Regions from separate parts of the Corynebacterium macclintockiae genome, predicted to be linked through region 2. Evidence: predicted binding sites of a transcription regulator. Region 2 holds the regulator's gene; the other holds the start of a gene.
What was found. The regulator LexA, encoded in region 2, represses DNA repair genes until DNA is damaged. The targets are predictions, from matches to a motif close to CGAACANNTGTTCG.
Positions count from the first base shown of each region.

Region 1: the regulator LexA is predicted to act here: its motif matches at 5,274-5,287, upstream of L8U58_RS03220 (HNH endonuclease signature motif containing protein).

Region 1 is NZ_JAKMUV010000002.1:324,417-332,267, forward strand. It holds gene L8U58_RS03185 (YceI family protein) at 1-30, shown strand, start outside; gene L8U58_RS03190 (hypothetical protein) at 41-208, shown strand; gene L8U58_RS03195 (alpha/beta fold hydrolase) at 232-1,491, opposite strand; gene L8U58_RS03200 (hypothetical protein) at 1,581-1,784, shown strand; partial or broken gene L8U58_RS10225 (family 1 glycosylhydrolase) at 1,803-2,300, shown strand; gene L8U58_RS10230 (family 1 glycosylhydrolase) at 2,382-2,807, shown strand; gene L8U58_RS03215 (MFS transporter) at 2,807-4,018, shown strand; gene L8U58_RS03220 (HNH endonuclease signature motif containing protein) at 4,022-5,242, opposite strand; gene L8U58_RS03225 (SDR family NAD(P)-dependent oxidoreductase) at 5,400-6,194, shown strand; gene L8U58_RS03230 (amidase family protein) at 6,169-7,446, opposite strand; gene L8U58_RS03235 (FAD-binding dehydrogenase) at 7,433-7,851, opposite strand, start outside.
Region 2 is NZ_JAKMUV010000002.1:130,823-138,673, forward strand. It holds gene miaA (tRNA (adenosine(37)-N6)-dimethylallyltransferase MiaA) at 1-175, shown strand, start outside; gene dapF (diaminopimelate epimerase) at 191-1,057, shown strand; gene L8U58_RS02270 (hypothetical protein) at 1,067-1,846, opposite strand; gene hflX (GTPase HflX) at 1,915-3,369, shown strand; gene L8U58_RS02280 (DeoR/GlpR family DNA-binding transcription regulator) at 3,381-4,214, opposite strand; gene lexA (transcriptional repressor LexA) at 4,275-5,078, opposite strand; gene L8U58_RS02290 (hypothetical protein) at 5,359-5,724, shown strand; gene nrdR (transcriptional regulator NrdR) at 5,826-6,323, shown strand; gene hrpA (ATP-dependent RNA helicase HrpA) at 6,320-7,851, opposite strand, start outside.

The DNA.
Region 1 (7,851 bases), 190 kb from region 2:
CTGTTGCTGGTGCTAGAGCAGGTTAAGTAGGCTCGGTCGCATGTCTCCGGAGATGCTTAAGTACTCGCGCATCATGCGCATCGTCGTGCTGTTGTTCTTTATCGGCTATCTGCTGTGGAAGGGCACGGGGCTGACGTATTTCTTCGCCGCGTTCTGTGTGCTGTTCCTGGCCGCCACGTGTTACCAGCTGTGGCAGGCCAGGGATTAGCCGATAATATACATTATGACACTTTAACTTCCCATCACGTTGGGCAGCGCCGCACTACCTTCCACGGAGCCCTGCGCCTGCCCCACCGACCCCTCGCATGTACGCCCCAGCGGCTCGCCGCGGAAACGCTTCAGAATGAAGTCGATACCGAACGCGCCGCCCGTCACCGCCTGAATGAAGTGATTGTATTCACCCACCGGCGGCATGATGTCGTCGCGGTATTCGACCTGCGCGCCCTTTTCGCACCACTTACGCGCTAGTTCCTTCGCCTGGTTGTATTCGACGTTTTTGTCATGACGCCCAGATATCACCATCACCGGCGCCACCGGACGTTTAGTGCCAATGCGCTGACGCTCCATAGCCTCCCGCGCCTCGGGCATGTCATCCAACAGCTCATCGAGCGACTTGCCTGACTTGGTCCACTCGCTAGTCTTCTGGTGGCCGTATTTGTCCGTAATCTCGTTGGTGCACATCGTCGACAGGTCCTTGAGCGCCTGCTTTCCCTTGTCGTTCAGATGTTTGTCCAGCAACGGCTGCAGGTGCGGATAACGCTCCAACAGCCCATTGATCGTGAAGCCGATTGCGCCCACCAGGTCAGATCCATCAATGTTGCGCTGCACCGCCTCCAGGTCCGCCGGCGGCGCGGATGCATAGGCGCCGACCACATTCAGCTCCGGAGCGTACTCAGCCGCCGCCTCGACCGCCGCTGCCGACGCGCCACCGCCCTGCGAGTGCCCGTAGAACGCCACCGGCCCGTCACCCACGCCCGCTGCGCGCGCTGCATCCAGCATCGCGTGCGCCTGGTCGTCGCGGTTCATGTACGTGTGCATTTCCGGCGTTCCCATGCCGATGTAGTCCGTCACCACCACGCGCACACCCTTGGAGGCGAACACCCAGTCGTAGATGCCCTCCAGGTTCACCAAACGCTTCGACTTGATCGGACCCGGCTGCCCATCCAGCGGCCAGTTCTTACTCGGCGCGCACTGGTCGCCCTGCCCGACCGTTCCACGGCCGATCACCACCGTTGGGCGTGGCCCCTTACCCTTCCACTCCACGACTGGCTCCACGATATAGCCGCTAACCTGGGTTTTCTTCCCATCCGAGGTGGTCGTCGTGTATTCGATCCGGTCCACCGTCTTCGGCATCCTCATGTGCAGGTCACCGAATACATTGGAGTATGCGACCTTCTCCCTCTTCGTCACCTCCGCCGCCTGGGCTGGCGAGATGAAACCGGCAAATGCAATGGCTGTTGTGCATGCGAGCGCTGCTGTCTTTTTGATCATTGTTTTGTTTTAACAAACCAAATACCCCCAATGGGGTAAAAATGAAAAACTTTGCCAACAGAAACTAAGGGCGTCAATAAGTTAGGTGCATGGACCTCAGCAACATCCGCATCGGCACCGCATCGGCCGGCCTCCAGATCGAAGGATCGCCGCGCCCCAACAACTGGAGCGAGTGGGTCGCCAAAGACGGCACCACCCCGCACCCCACCACCGACCACTGGCGCCGCTGGCGCGAGGACAACCAACTCATGAGCGAACTCGGCCTGCAGATCGCCCGCGTCGGCGTGGAGTGATCGCGCGTAGAGCCCGAACCCGGCCGCTACGACCACGACGCGCTAAAGCGCTATCGAGAAGAGCTCCTAGACCTGCGCGAACGCGACATTGAACCGCTGGTGACTCTGCACCACTTCAGCCATCCCGCCTGGTTCGAAGCCACCGGCGCCTTCACCCGCGAAGCGAACGTCGAGATCTTCCTGCGCTACGTCGACGTCGTGCTTGACCACCTGGGCGACGTGGTCACCGACTGGATCACCATCAACGAGCCAAACGTCTTCGCCACCGAAGCGTACCTCTTCGGCTCCACCCCACCCGGCCGCGGTGGCCTCGCCAAGGTCCGCCCGTGCCTGCGGAACATGGCAGCCGCGCACCTGCTGGCCTACCAGCGCATCCACTCACGCCTGGACAATCCGCGCGTGACCTTCGCCCACCACCGCCGCGTTTTCGCCCCCATGAACCCGCGCAACCCCATCCACCGCGCACTAACTCCCCTGGTCGAATGGCTTTTCCAAGGGGCAATCGAGCCCGCCTTCTTCGAAGGCCGCTTCCACCCACTCCTCGGCCACCCCGGCGTCGACCTCCCCAGCGGCGGGGTCTTCGCCGATGCTGTCGCCATTAACTACTACTCGCGCACTGCGGTTCGCGGTTTTTCTGACGCCACCTTCCCCCATACCCCCACCAACGACCTCGGCTGGGAAATCTACCCGCCGGGGATTGCTGAGGTCTCCGCCGAGCTCGCGGAGCGCTACCAACTGCCGGTGTGGATCACGGAGAACGGCACCGCCGACGCGGACGAGCGTTTCCGCTGCGCATTCATCCTGGACCACCTGGCGGAACTCTCCCGCGTTCCTGCCGTGGAGCGCTACTACCACTGGTGCTTCGTGGACAACTGGGAATGGTCCGAAGGCATGGCGCAGAAGTTCGGCGTGGTCGACGTTGATCGGCAGGCCAAGCCCGCCGCCCGCCTATTGCAGGCGCTGATCCGCGAAGGCGCCATTACCCCGGAGATCAGCGCTCAATTCAGAGAGGACGGCCACTGATGCTGCACACCCTCACCGCCGCCGAGCGCGAGCCGAAACTGTTCTTCTGGAAGTTCGGCATAGCCTTCTTTGGCTCCGTCATCGCCTGGGCCGGGCCGACTCAGCTGTTGCTGGGACTGCAGATGATCGAACTGCGCCCGGATAGCAAGGAGGAATCCCTCGCCCTACTCATGATGCTCGGCGGCGCGACCGCCGTGGTATCCAGCCTGATCACCGGTTATGCCGCCGACCGCAGTTGGTTCTGGGTGAACCGCTGGGGCAAACGACTGCCCTGGGTGCTGCTGGCCGCTCCCCTGGTCACGGTCGGCTTGTTTCTGATGTCCTTCACACCCAGCTTCTGGGTTCTCACCGGATTGTGGTGCCTAGTGCAGGTCTTCGTTGCGTTTGTGACGAACAACCTCATGACAGTCACCGCCGACGTCGTGCCGCAGGAAAAGTTTGGGCTCGTCTCTGGCATTGTCGGCGCCACATACACCTTCGGAATTGTCGGCGGGACTGCTGTCGCAACAGCTTTGCCGATTACGCAGGCTTACTGGGCTGTGGGCGTCATTTCCCTTGTCTTCATCTTCCAATTCGCCGTCGGGCGCGGCCACGTTGATTCGCACGTTCGCCCGCATAATTCGCTGTCTGTCACGGTCGGCGACGAAGGGTCCTACCGCAACTATTGGCTGGTTTTCGCCAGTCGATTCGTGATTCATCTGGCCAATTACACCAGCCTGTTCTACTTGCTGTACTACCTGCGGGATCACATCGGCGTGCCGGATCCAGACGCCGGCGTGTTGATGCTGACCGTGCTGTATGCGGTTTTCACCATCATCACCGCGATTGTCAGCGGCAATGTGTCGGATCGGATTGGCCGGCGGAAGATCCTGGTTGTCGTGTCGGCGTTCGGGGTGGCGGCGGCTACGGGCATGATGACGATCGCCACCGGCATGGGGTTAGTCTGTGCCGCGGCGATTCTGTTGGGTATCAGTTGGGGTGTTTTCAGCAGCGTGGATCAGGCCATGGTCAACGAGTCGTTGCCCAGCAAGAGGAACCGCGCGCGCGACGTGTCGCTGATGTCGCTCACCCAGGGGGTCAGCAACATGTTCTGTGGCGGCCTAGCCGCACTCGCGCTGAGGCATTTTGACTACCCCGGCATGTTCCTCATGTGCAGCATCATCTGCATCGTCGGCGCGCTGATGGTGCTGCCCGTCACCTCTTCGAAGTAGTGGCTAGTACGGCGGTTCCCCTTCGTTGCGTTGCATTATTTCCGCGTTCAACTGGCGCACAACCCGTGCCTTCCGAACCCCGCGTTCTGCGAAGTTCTCGCGAGCAAGAGGGCCGTCGGGCGTGGTCACAACCTGGTGGCCGTCACCGTGGGAGGTCCACACCTCCGTGCCGTCTGCATGCAGCGCAACGTCCCAGGTACCAGCCGTTTTGAGCCGGTGATGGGTACGACACAGCAGGTGCATGTTCGCGGTGCTCGTCGGACCGCCATCGGCATGTCGGTGTACATGGTCGACGTCGCACGCGTACCCCGGCACGTCGCATCCCGGGAAACGGCAGTGCCCATCGCGCCCTGTTACTGACGCCCGCAGCAGCTCCGTCGCCTGGTAGCCCTCCGTCGCGGTGTACCCGGGGGCCGCCAGGTGGGTGACTTTCTTGAGCCACTCGCAGCTGGCGGCCTCTGACAACCAGTGATCCTCGGCGAATACTCCGCGAGGTTGCGGGGTGACTGCCTTGTACAGGTTGAGGGTGACTTCGGTGGTGATACTTTGGTCGAGCATGGCCAGGAAGGCCTCGCCCATGGAGCAGCCACGCTTGGTTGCGGCCGACTTCACGGCTTTGTGCAGTTCCACACCACGCAGACGCGGAACGATGAGGGTGATCGCCGTGGTCTCGTTCTGACCGCGGTCGAAAAAGAGCTCGGGAGCGTTCGTATCCTTTGGCGGGGCTTTATCGTGCGGAGTCGCCAACACGTCCCGATTGCCCACGACCGTCTTCACCTTGTTATAGGCAGCCCGCGGAGTGGGAACATGCTGGTTGGGACGGGTGGGGCTGAGGGCTTTGAGAATCCCTTCCTCAACATGGGCGCGCTTCTCGGGGGCCACAGCCTGGACTGCTTCAGTGATCTGCTGGATGTGGCGGATGGTAAACGCACCGCTACGGAAGAGTTCGTGGATCCGCGGGAATGCTGCAAGCATCAGGCCCGCGTCGGCGTAATTGGCCGCCACTACCTTGCTAATACCGAAGCGCACCGCGATCTTCGATACATGATCGGGAACGAGGTCGTCCGGGGCCGGAGTAGACTGCTCGACCATAGCAAGATGCGTCAGGTTTAAGGTGCGAGACGTGACCGTCAGCGGATCGTCGGAACGCGCGAGACGGTAGTAGGGCTCAGTGGTTTCTGGTGGTGGTTCGGCGGGTGTGTTGGCGTGTGCAGTGGTGTTCATGCGATCCCCTTGTGTGAACTAACACCATTCTAGAACACACGTTCCAAACTAGTCAACACTTTTGCCGTATGAAAAGCTAACTCTGTAGTATAACTAGACTGTTTGTTCGAATCCAATCAGGCTGCCGAACTCCCCCGAATCATGTAGAAATAGAGGCATGAGCACTTTGGATCTCTCCCAAGAAACCGTCCTTATTACAGGCGCCAGCTCGGGTCTCGGCAAGGAATTCGCCCTCCAGCTGGCAGCCAAGGGTGCGAACCTCGTTCTGGTCGCACGTCGTCAGGATCGGCTGAATAGGATTGCGGCGGAGATTAAGAGGCGTCACAAAGTAAAGGTCGAAGTAATAGCCAAAGACCTATCGGAACACGGCGTGGCAGGCGAGATTTCGTGGGAGCTATCGACGCGCGGAATCACGGTAACCTCACTGATCAACAACGCGGGCTTCGCCAACTACGAATCCTTCAGCGACGTGCCGACCGACAGCCTGCGCGCAGAGATCGCGGTGAACGTCCACGCGCTAGTAGAGCTGACGCACATGTTCCTGCCGCGGTTCGAAGAGCGCGGAAATGGCTTCATCCTGAATGTGTCGTCGATCGCGGGGTTCCAGCCCTCCCCCGGCATGGTGGTCTACGGTGCGACGAAAGCTTTCGTGCTGTCATTTACGGAAGGGCTGTACGCGGAGCGGAAGGGCTCGGGGGTGCGGATCATGGCGCTGTGCCCCGGACCGACGGAGACGGAGTTCTTCCGGGTGGCGGGCAGCGACCGCGCCGACGGCGGACTCAAGCGCATGAGCAGCCACGACGTGGTCGCTGCGGGCATCGAAGCGCTGCTGCGCAAGTCGCCTCCGCCCTCGGTCGTCGCGGGCGCCCGCAACAAACTGCTGACGAGTGTGTCGCAGCGCATGCCACGGCGCGTGATGACTGAGGTTATGGGCCGGCTGATGAAGCGCTAGCCAGGTCCAGCAAAAGCCGCTCATCGCGCGCCACCAACTGCACACCAACCGGCAGGCCATCGCGCCCCTTACCTGCGGGAATGTTCATCGCGGGATGGCCGGACACGTTCCACAGGGCGGTGTAGGCCACCGACGGAAGGCTGGCGATCTGCGCTGCCAGCATCCCCTTGCCCGTCAGCACACCGGCCCGCGCCGGGCGCGCAGCGACGGTCGGGGTCAGCAGCACATCGACCTCGTCGAACACCCGATCCAGCTGCTCCCCCAGCCGGTCGGAGAAGCTCTCTGCCCAGCGCAGCACCGGCCCCTGCGCCCACACGCCCGCCGCGCGCGTGACTTTGTGGCGCCCCTCGATGCGCTCGGGGTACTCGAGGTCAGCGATCTCCTTGCGGATCCCCGCGAAGAACTGAGTCACAAACGCCGCCGTCGGATCCTTGTGGCGCAGCGTGTAATCGCGCACGTCGTGGCCCATTCCGCGCAGCCGCTCGGCCATCGCGCGCACGGCACGGACGTGGTCGCGGTGCGGTGGAGTCAGCGGCGTTGTGGGGCGCAGGCTTACGCCGATTCTTAGTGACGCCCCCTCGGGTTCGGTAGCGACGGAATCAGACAGGGCGTCAAAAAGAAGGGCGCAGTCGCGTGCGGAACGAGCAATCGGACCGGCGGTGCCGAGGCGACACCACAGATCCTCCCCTGGCAATGTGCCGCGGGCGGGCTTGAGGCCGTACAGGCCGCAATGCGCGGAGGGGATGCGGATCGAACCGCCACCGTCCCCGCCGACGGCGAAAGGCACCCAACCAGCGGCGACGGCGACGGCGGAGCCTCCGGAGGAACCGCCCGGGGTGAAGCGCGGGTTGTGCGGGTTGCGGGTGATGCCGCGGGCCTCGGACTCGGTGAACGGGAAGGCGCCGAAGGCGGGCATGGTGGTTTTGCCCAGGATGATGGCGCCGGCGTTGCGTAGCCGACGAACAATCTCGTCGTCGGCGGCCGCGGGCGTAGGGTTGGCGTTGGTGCCGTAGGTGGTGGGCACGCCGCGGACGTGGACTTCCTCCTTAATGAGCACTGGCACGCCGTGCAGCGGGCCGGGGTCTGTGGAGGAATCGAGTTCGGCGGCGGTGGCCAGGGCCTCGTCGTCGAGCAGCACCGAGATCGCATTGAAGTTCCGGTCCTGGGCGCGGATACGCCGGAGGGTCTTCTCAATGAGCGGAACCGTGCCGTGTTTCAGCGCCGCGGCGCGCCATTCGCTAGCGCTGAGCAATGGTCGCCTTCAGGTTCTCGCCAACGCGCTTGCCGGAGTGGATGCAGCCGCCAAGGAAGGTGCCTTCCAGGGCGTTCTTGCCGTGCATACCGCCACCGCCGAAACCGGCAACCTCGCCAGCGGCGTAGAGGCCCGGCAGCACGGAGCCGTCGGTGCGCAGGCAACGGCCGGACAGATCAGTTTCAATACCGCCGAGGGTCTTGCGGGTCAGCACGTGCAGCTTGACGGCGACGAGCGGCCCCTTCGTCTCGTCCAGCAGGCGGTGCGGAGCGGCGCAGCGGACGATCTTGTCGCCCAGGTAGCCGCGGGCGGTGCGGATGTAGTTGATCTGCGAGTCCTTGCTGAACTTGTTGTCGATCTGGGAATCGCGATCCTCGATGATGCGGCGGATCTCGTGCACGTCGA
Region 2 (7,851 bases):
TTTCGCCGGCGAGCTGACGTACGAGGAAGCCGTGGATCGCACCATTACCGGCACCCGTCGCTATGCTCGGCGGCAACGTTCCTGGTTCCGGCGCGATAAGCGGATTGTGTGGATTGACGCCGACTCTCCCGACCCGGTGCGCGTAGCGACGGAAGCACTGGGATTAAACGACTAGAAGGAGTTCCCTACAGTGATCGAGTTCATGAAGGCCCACGGCACGGAGAACGACTTCGTGGTGTTGCTCGACGAGGCCGTGGAAGTGCAGCTGTCCGAAGAGCGCGTGCGCGTCCTGGCAGATAGGCGGGCCGGGATCGGCGGCGACGGGGTGATTCGCATTGCCACTGCCGATGCTCTGGTTAACGCCGGCGTGCTGCCAAACTTGCCCGAGGGCGTGCACGGTGACGAATGGTTCATGGACTACCGCAACGCCGACGGCTCGCTGGCGGAGATGTGCGGTAACGGTGTGCGCGCGTTCGCCCACGTGTTGTGTTCGCAGGGGAAGGTGCAGGCAGGGGAGCAGTTCGGCATCGGCACCCGCGCAGGCCGCAAGCTGGTAGAGGTCCACGAGGTGACCGGCGAAAATCAGGAGCACGCCATAGTCAGCGTGGAGATGGGCGCCCCGCAGGTGCTGGGAGTTTCTACCGCCCAGGTCGGCGACGTGAAGGTTGCGGGGCTTGGGGTAGACATGGGCAACCCGCACCTGGCCGCGGTGATTCCGAGTCTTACTGCGGACAAGCTCCGGGAAATGCCCATCGATCAGCAGGTACAGTTCGACCCGGAGTTCTTCCCGGCGGGCGTGAACCTGGAGGTTCTCACGCCGCTGGATGAGGCGGGCGCGGTGCACATGCGCGTCCACGAGCGCGGGGTGGGCGAGACTCGCTCGTGCGGCACCGGCACTGTTGCCGCCGCTGTGGCTGCTCTTGCGGACGCCGAACGGGCCGAAGGTACCGTCACCGTGCACGTTCCAGGTGGCGAGGTGAAGGTGGAGATCTCCGCGGAAGGTTCCGTCTTGCGCGGGCCGTCTGCGATCGTGGCCTGGGGGCAGACGGTTCTTTAGCGGCCCTTTTTAGTGGCCTCCGCAGCCGCAGCTGCCGGATCCACAGGCGCCGCCACAACCGGCGGCCTCTACGGTGCTGGCGGTGAACTGCACGGTGCCGGCCACGATCAACGGAGCATCGGACTGTGCGAGTTCCTCGTCGACCGCATCCTCGGGTAGAACTACCGTGAACTCGAAGGGGGAGGTCACCGTTGCCGTCCAGAACTTCTGGCCGGTCAGGGCGTTAATCTTGCGGGACCAATCGGAGGCCTCCACGGCGATGTTGGCCGTGGCGTGCGGGGTAGCGGCAGGGGAGTTGATGTCCTGCAGACCGCTCGAATCCACCACTCCGATCTTTAGGCCGCCGTCCTTGGCGAACTCAGTCGAGTTCCCGTACACGCGCACGGAGCTGGCCAGAGCCCCAATGTGGAACTGGTGGTACTCCAACGAAGGGGCGTCCACAAGCAAAGGCCCTTGCGCGATCGTGGCGGTAAGGGAAGCGATCGTCGGTGCCTGCTGGCCGGCGATCTGCAGCATGGGGCTGTCGTCCACAACATCGAGCACGCCGATGATGTCGTTCAACATCGACAAGTGCGCCGTGGCGGGCACACCGCCGGTGAAGCTGCCGAAGGAGCCGAAGGGCTCGACGGCGAGCACCACCAGGCGGGCGCCCGAAGGGTCGTCGAACTGCAGAACCTGGCCGCCGCGAACCTCGCCCGAGACGGCGAGGCTACCCGAGGAGTAGGTGGCCTCCAGGGCGTCCTGCCACTTGGGGAAATCCATACCAATGCTGCGGAGTTCAGGAATCATGCCCACCACTCTAGTCCTCTACACCAAATTTCCTATTTACGTCCCCTGACAGGTAAAAATAGAGCGTAATGACGGAAAAGACGGATAGAACCGAACACACTACACACCTTTATGATTCGCCTGCGGCGCCCACGGTCGGCGAGCTCGATTTGGAGGCGCGCTCTAGCCTCCGGCGGTTGTCCCGCGGAGTAAATACCTACACAGACGAGCAGTCCGACGGCTACGACGTTGAGTACCGCAAGCTGAGGCTGGAAAAGGTCGTGCTGGTTGGCGTGTGGACCACCGGGACGATCGCGCAGGTCGAGGCGAGCCTGGAGGAACTGCGGGCCCTGGCGGAAACCGCGGGCTCCGAGGTGGCGGACATGCTCTACCAGCGGCGCGACAAGCCGGACTCCGGCACCTACATCGGCCGCGGCAAGGTCGAGGAGCTGAAGTCAGTGGTGCAGGAAACCGGGGCAGATACGGTGGTCTGCGACGGTGAGCTAAGCCCCGGCCAGATGATTGCGCTGGAGAAGGCACTGGATGTCAAGGTCATCGATCGCACCATGCTGATCCTGGATATCTTCGCCCAGCACGCGAAGTCCAAGGAGGGTAAGGCGCAAGTTTCGCTGGCGCAGATGGAGTACCTGATTACGCGTGTGCGTGGTTGGGGTGGCGCGCTGTCCCGCCAGGCTGGTGGCCGTGCAGGCTCTAACGGTGGCGTGGGCCTGCGCGGTCCGGGTGAGACGAAGATCGAGGCGGATCGTCGCCGCCTGCGCTCCGATATGGCGAAGCTGCGCAAGGAGATCGCGGCAATGAAGACCTCCCGCGAAGTCAAGCGCGAGCGGCGTGATGCTTCCGCCATTCCGCAGATCGCCATTGCCGGTTACACGAACGCGGGCAAGTCCTCGCTGATTAACGCGCTGACTGGCGCGGGCGTGCTGGTGGAGGATGCACTTTTCGCCACCCTGGATCCGACTTCTCGCCGCGCGCAGCTGGCCGATGGTCGCGCCGTGGTGTTCAGCGATACGGTTGGCTTCGTCCGCCACCTTCCGACCCAGCTGGTGGAGGCTTTCCGCTCCACCCTGGAGGAGGTGCTGGCCGCCGATGTGGTGCTGCACGTTGTGGACGGTTCGGATCCATTCCCGCTGGAGCAGATCAAAGCCGTCAACACGGTCATCGGCGGGATTGTGGAGGAATCCGGACAGGCAGCGCCGCCGGAGATCTTGGTGATCAACAAGGTCGACGCGGCCGATCCGCTGGTGCTGGCTGAGCTGCGCCACCGGGTGCCGGATGCTGTGTTTGTGTCGGCGAAGACGGGCGAGGGCATCCCGGAGCTAGAGGCGCAGCTGGAACTGTTCTTGAACTCTTTGGATTCCCACGTGACGTTGCATGTGCCTTTCGAGCGGGGCGATGTGGTGGCGAGGGTGCACGAGCTGGGCACGGTGATTGCCGAGGAGTACGACGCCGCCGGCACCCGCCTGGACGTACGCTTGCCCACGGTGGTGGCTAAAGAGCTCAAAGAGTTCATCGTCGCCGAGTAGACGGAGCCGGCTTAGTGGAGTCGGCTCGGTGGGGCACGAGTAGTTAGGCCGGGAAGGTGACCTCGATGCCCAGATTCTGCAGCTCTGAGACGTAGGGGGGCGGGCGCGTCGTGGTCGGTGACGATCGCCCCAATGTCTTGGATGCTGGCGAAGCTGACGAGGTAATCGAGGCCGAACTTCGTGGAATCACAGAGCGCGACCACGCGGTCGGAGTTCGCCACCATAGCGCGCTTGATAGCGCCTTCCTGCGCGTCTGGGGTGGAAAGCCCATGTTCGATCGTGAGTGCGTTAGTGCCGATAAAGGCGACGTCCGCGTGGAGCACGCCAATGTCGCGGGTAGCTAAGTCGCCAACTACCGCCTGCGAAGCCGCGCGGACGTGGCCACCGATTAGTTGCACGTCGCAGCGGGGGGATTCCGCCAGCGTCGTGGCGATGAAAAGCGAGTTGGTGACGATGTTGAGCTTCGGTGCCATGCGCTCCGGGTCGTTCGAAGCGTTTGCTTCGGCAATGGCTTCGGCGAAGATGCCGGTGGTGGTTCCCGCGTCGATGAATACGGTGCTGCCGGTATCCGGCAGCAGGGAAACCGCCGCCTTGGCGATAGCTCTTTTGGCATTGAGGGAGGCCTTTGACCTGGCCGCGAGCGTGGTGAAGTCCGTTCGGAAGTTCTGCACCGGAACGGCGCCGCCGTGCACGCGGAAGAGCTCCCCACCCTCGTCGAGGACGGCGAGGTCACGGCGAATTGTTTCTGCGGTGACGCCGAACTTTTCCGCCAGTTCATTGACAGTGACCCTGCCATGAATGGCGGTAAGGGAAGCTATCTGACGGCGCCGTTCTGCTGATTCCATACGCGATACTTTAGTGGTTTGCGGGCGGTAGACGGTGGCGTCAGAACCAATGGGGGGAGCCTAGATCTTGCGTAGGACGGCGGCGACCTTACCCAAGATCGTTGCTTCCTCCGCAGGAATGGGTTCGAACAGTGGGTTATGAGGCAGCAGCCACAGGCCGTCACCGTCCTTGTGGAACTCCTTGACGGTGGCTTCGCCGTCGATCATCGCGGCAACGAAATCGCCGAACTCGGCAACCGACTGGGAGCGTACGACGACCCAGTCGCCGTTGAAGATGCCAGCGTCCTGCATGGACTCACCAACCACCTGCAGCAGGAAGAGCTCTCCGTTGCCTACGAGCTCCTGGGGGAGCGGGAAGTGCGCTTCGACGTTTTGCTCGGCCAGGATCGGCGAGCCCGCGGCGATCTGCCCGACCACCGGTACGTAGGTGGCCTCCGGCATGAGCTCTTCGTTCTCAGAAGGCTGCGAAGTGCGGGGGGAAGACGAGGCGGCAGGGGCTTTGCCCTGATTGACCAGCTGACCACCATCAAACGAGCGCACGTCCACTGCGCGGGGGCGCTTGCCATCGCGGCGGAGATAGCCGCGCTTTTCCAGCTGCGTGAGGTGGTAGGAAACCGAGGAGGTGGAATGCAGGCCTACCGCGTCCGCGATCTCTCGGATGCTTGGCGGGTAGCCACGAATGACCGTCGAATCGCGGATGACCTCGAGGATGCGGCGTTGGCGGGTGCTGAGGGCTGGCTTCTTGCCCTCCTTCTCAGCCTGCTTCTCCGCTCGCTTGTCGGCCTCCGACTTCGGCGGGCGCCCCAGTTTGCGGCGGTGGTTAGCGCTTGCGCTCGGGGTGGTGGGGGATTCGTCGGTGCTCACAGGGGTACCTCATTCCGGCGGTGTTTCACGATCGAATCCAATAGTACCCGAAATCGAACGGAGTTCTAGCATATGTGTTCGAAAAAGTTTGGATTTCACTAGACAGTCTCGAACATGCGTGCTAAATTTCATCACAGGTTCTTAATTCGAACAGGCGAGCGAAATGATGGAGAGATTTTCGAACGCTGTCCGGAGCGACTGGTTCACTGTGAACCGCAGTAAGAGATACGAAGCGCGTTACCCCTTAGTGGCAAGCGCGGATCTAAGAAGGAGAAACCACGTGACCACCTCGATTGTACGACAAGAAAACACCCGTCAGTCGCTGAAGTCTGGGCGTGTGTTGCCCATCGATCGTTGCGCTCCGCTGCGCCGCCCGCAGATTCGCAAGCCCGATTGGCGGGCGCTGGACAGTGCTCCTAATTCGAACACCTATGGGTATTCCAACGCGCCCACTGTTCGACCCGTTTCCCGCGATCGTATGGATCGTATCGCAGGCCGGAGTGAATACATGTTCGATCGCCCGAAGGGACGAATGGATCGTTTCTACGCTCGTGTTGACAGAGTTGTGCACTCTCCAGGAGCCACCATTGTTTCTTTGGCTGCAACGTCGATGCTACTGGGGCTGGCCCCGCTCATTGCGCCCTAAAACGCAAACCTAGCCCAAGCTATCGCGGGTGAACGCGAGTGTGCTTGTAGGTTTTTGTTCGGGTTCTGTGTGCGAGGGAGGGGGAGACTAGGCTTAGGGGCGTGTTGTGCCCTTCTTGTAGCTCGGACTCCTCCCGCGTAGTTGACTCGCGCTCCATCGAAATGGGCGTGTCCATTCGCCGCCGCCGGGAGTGTAGCCAATGCCAAACGCGTTTTACCACCATCGAAAGGTCTGTCCTGTTGGTGGTTAAGCGCAACGGAGTGACCGAGGAGTTTAGCCGAGAGAAAGTCATCAAAGGCGTGCGTCGAGCGTGCCAAGGGCGCGATGTCTCCGATGATGCGCTCAAACGCCTAGCGCACGAGGTAGAGCAGGCAGTACGAGTGGCACACGGCTCCCAAGTGCCGGCCAACCAAATTGGCCTGGCGATCCTGGATCCCCTGCGCACCCTCGACGAGGTTGCGTATCTGCGCTTCGCCTCCGTGTACAAGTCCTTCAACTGTGCCGAGGACTTCGAGCAGGAAATCGAATCCCTACGCGCACACCGCAAAGCCCTGGCAGAGCGGCAGGACGGCTCCGAAAGTTCGCATCCCGAAAGCTAGCGGATTTTTTCCAGCTTCTTGCGAATGCGCTGCAGGGACACAGAATGGGCGGTGCCCAGGTTCTGCGCGAACAGACTGACACGTAATTCCTCGATCATCCAGCGCACCTCCTTGATCTGCGGTGATGCTGCGCGAGCAGTCGGCAGGCGCTTCTTAGTCTTCTCCAGCAGATCGAAGGCCTCCTGAACCTCATCGTCCAGATCTTCCTCCTTATCTGGATCCAGCTTCATCAGCTCCAACCGCGCCCGCATCGCTTCCACATAGCGGGGGACATGTCGCATGTGCTCAATGCCATTGCGTGCAATCGCGTGTTTGCCCAGGAAGAAGTCCAGCTGCCGCTGCATATCGTCGATGGCCGTTCCGGACCACCCCTGCAGCTCTGCGGTCATGTCCGCCACTGCCAGCACCGCGGGCGCCAAAGCAACCACATACTGGCGCACCCGGCCAGGCCCCTGGGAGCGGGCTTCTGCCACGACCTCCTCGCAGCGCTCCGGATCCCGAATGATGGGGCCCAGCTTCATCAACATGTCCCGGCAGGCCAACGCGACCACGTCGTTCACCAGCCCGTCCACGCCTCCGGGGATCTGCTCCATGGCGACCCGTTGCCGCAGTGGCAACCCCTTGATCATCTGGTTGGGGGATACTGTGCATGCGTCGATCATCATGTTCAGCACCGTCGTGAACTGCTGGGCATCAGCCGCTTGGCGGGTAGGGAATGCCTTGAGTGTGACTCCGCACTTGGCTGACTTGCCAGTCGACGTGCTTGCGACAATGGCCGGGTACGTGTGCAGAGTCTGCCCGTCGACAATGGTCTCAACAGTCTCCGGGAGCACACCGATGCCATCGGCCGTCCACGCCTCCGCGGTAGCCAGCACGCCGGTGGATGTTCCGGCGGTTTTCCCGCGCCCGGCACGAGCCGTGCCGTTGTTGACCTTGTTGTCCTTGTTGCCCCTGTTATCTTGGCTGCTCTTGCGGGCGGCCGGGGAATGCTGGGCGGCGTCACTGGGGCTAGCCAGGTTGGACCGCGCCGCCGCCTGCGCGATCGCGGAGGTGACCTGCCCGGATAGCTTGTTCTGCAGGTACTGCAGGTCACGCGACTTCTCGATGACCTTGCCCCTGCGGTCGATCGCCGCGAACTGCATCCGCAGGTGCCCTGGCACCCGAGACCAATCGAAATCCTGGGCGCTAATGCCCTGGCCACCCAGCCCACGCAATGCCTCCGCCAGTGCGAAGTCGAAATCCCCATTAAAGGGCACCATCTTCTGCAACGCGGCAGAAGCGAAGTTGCTGGCGGGAACCACACTGGTACGCAGTGGCTTCGGCAGTGAACGGATCAGCGCCACCGCTAGCTCCTCGCGCATTCCGGCCACCAGCCAGCGGGTCTCGGGCTCAGAGACATTGGCCAGCAAAGGTAGCGGAACGCGCATAGTCATGCCGTCATCCGGATCGCCCGGCAGGAAGACGTAGCTCAGCTCAAACTCCAGGCTGCCCTGCTGCCAAATATCGGGGAAGTCGTCGGCGGCCTGCG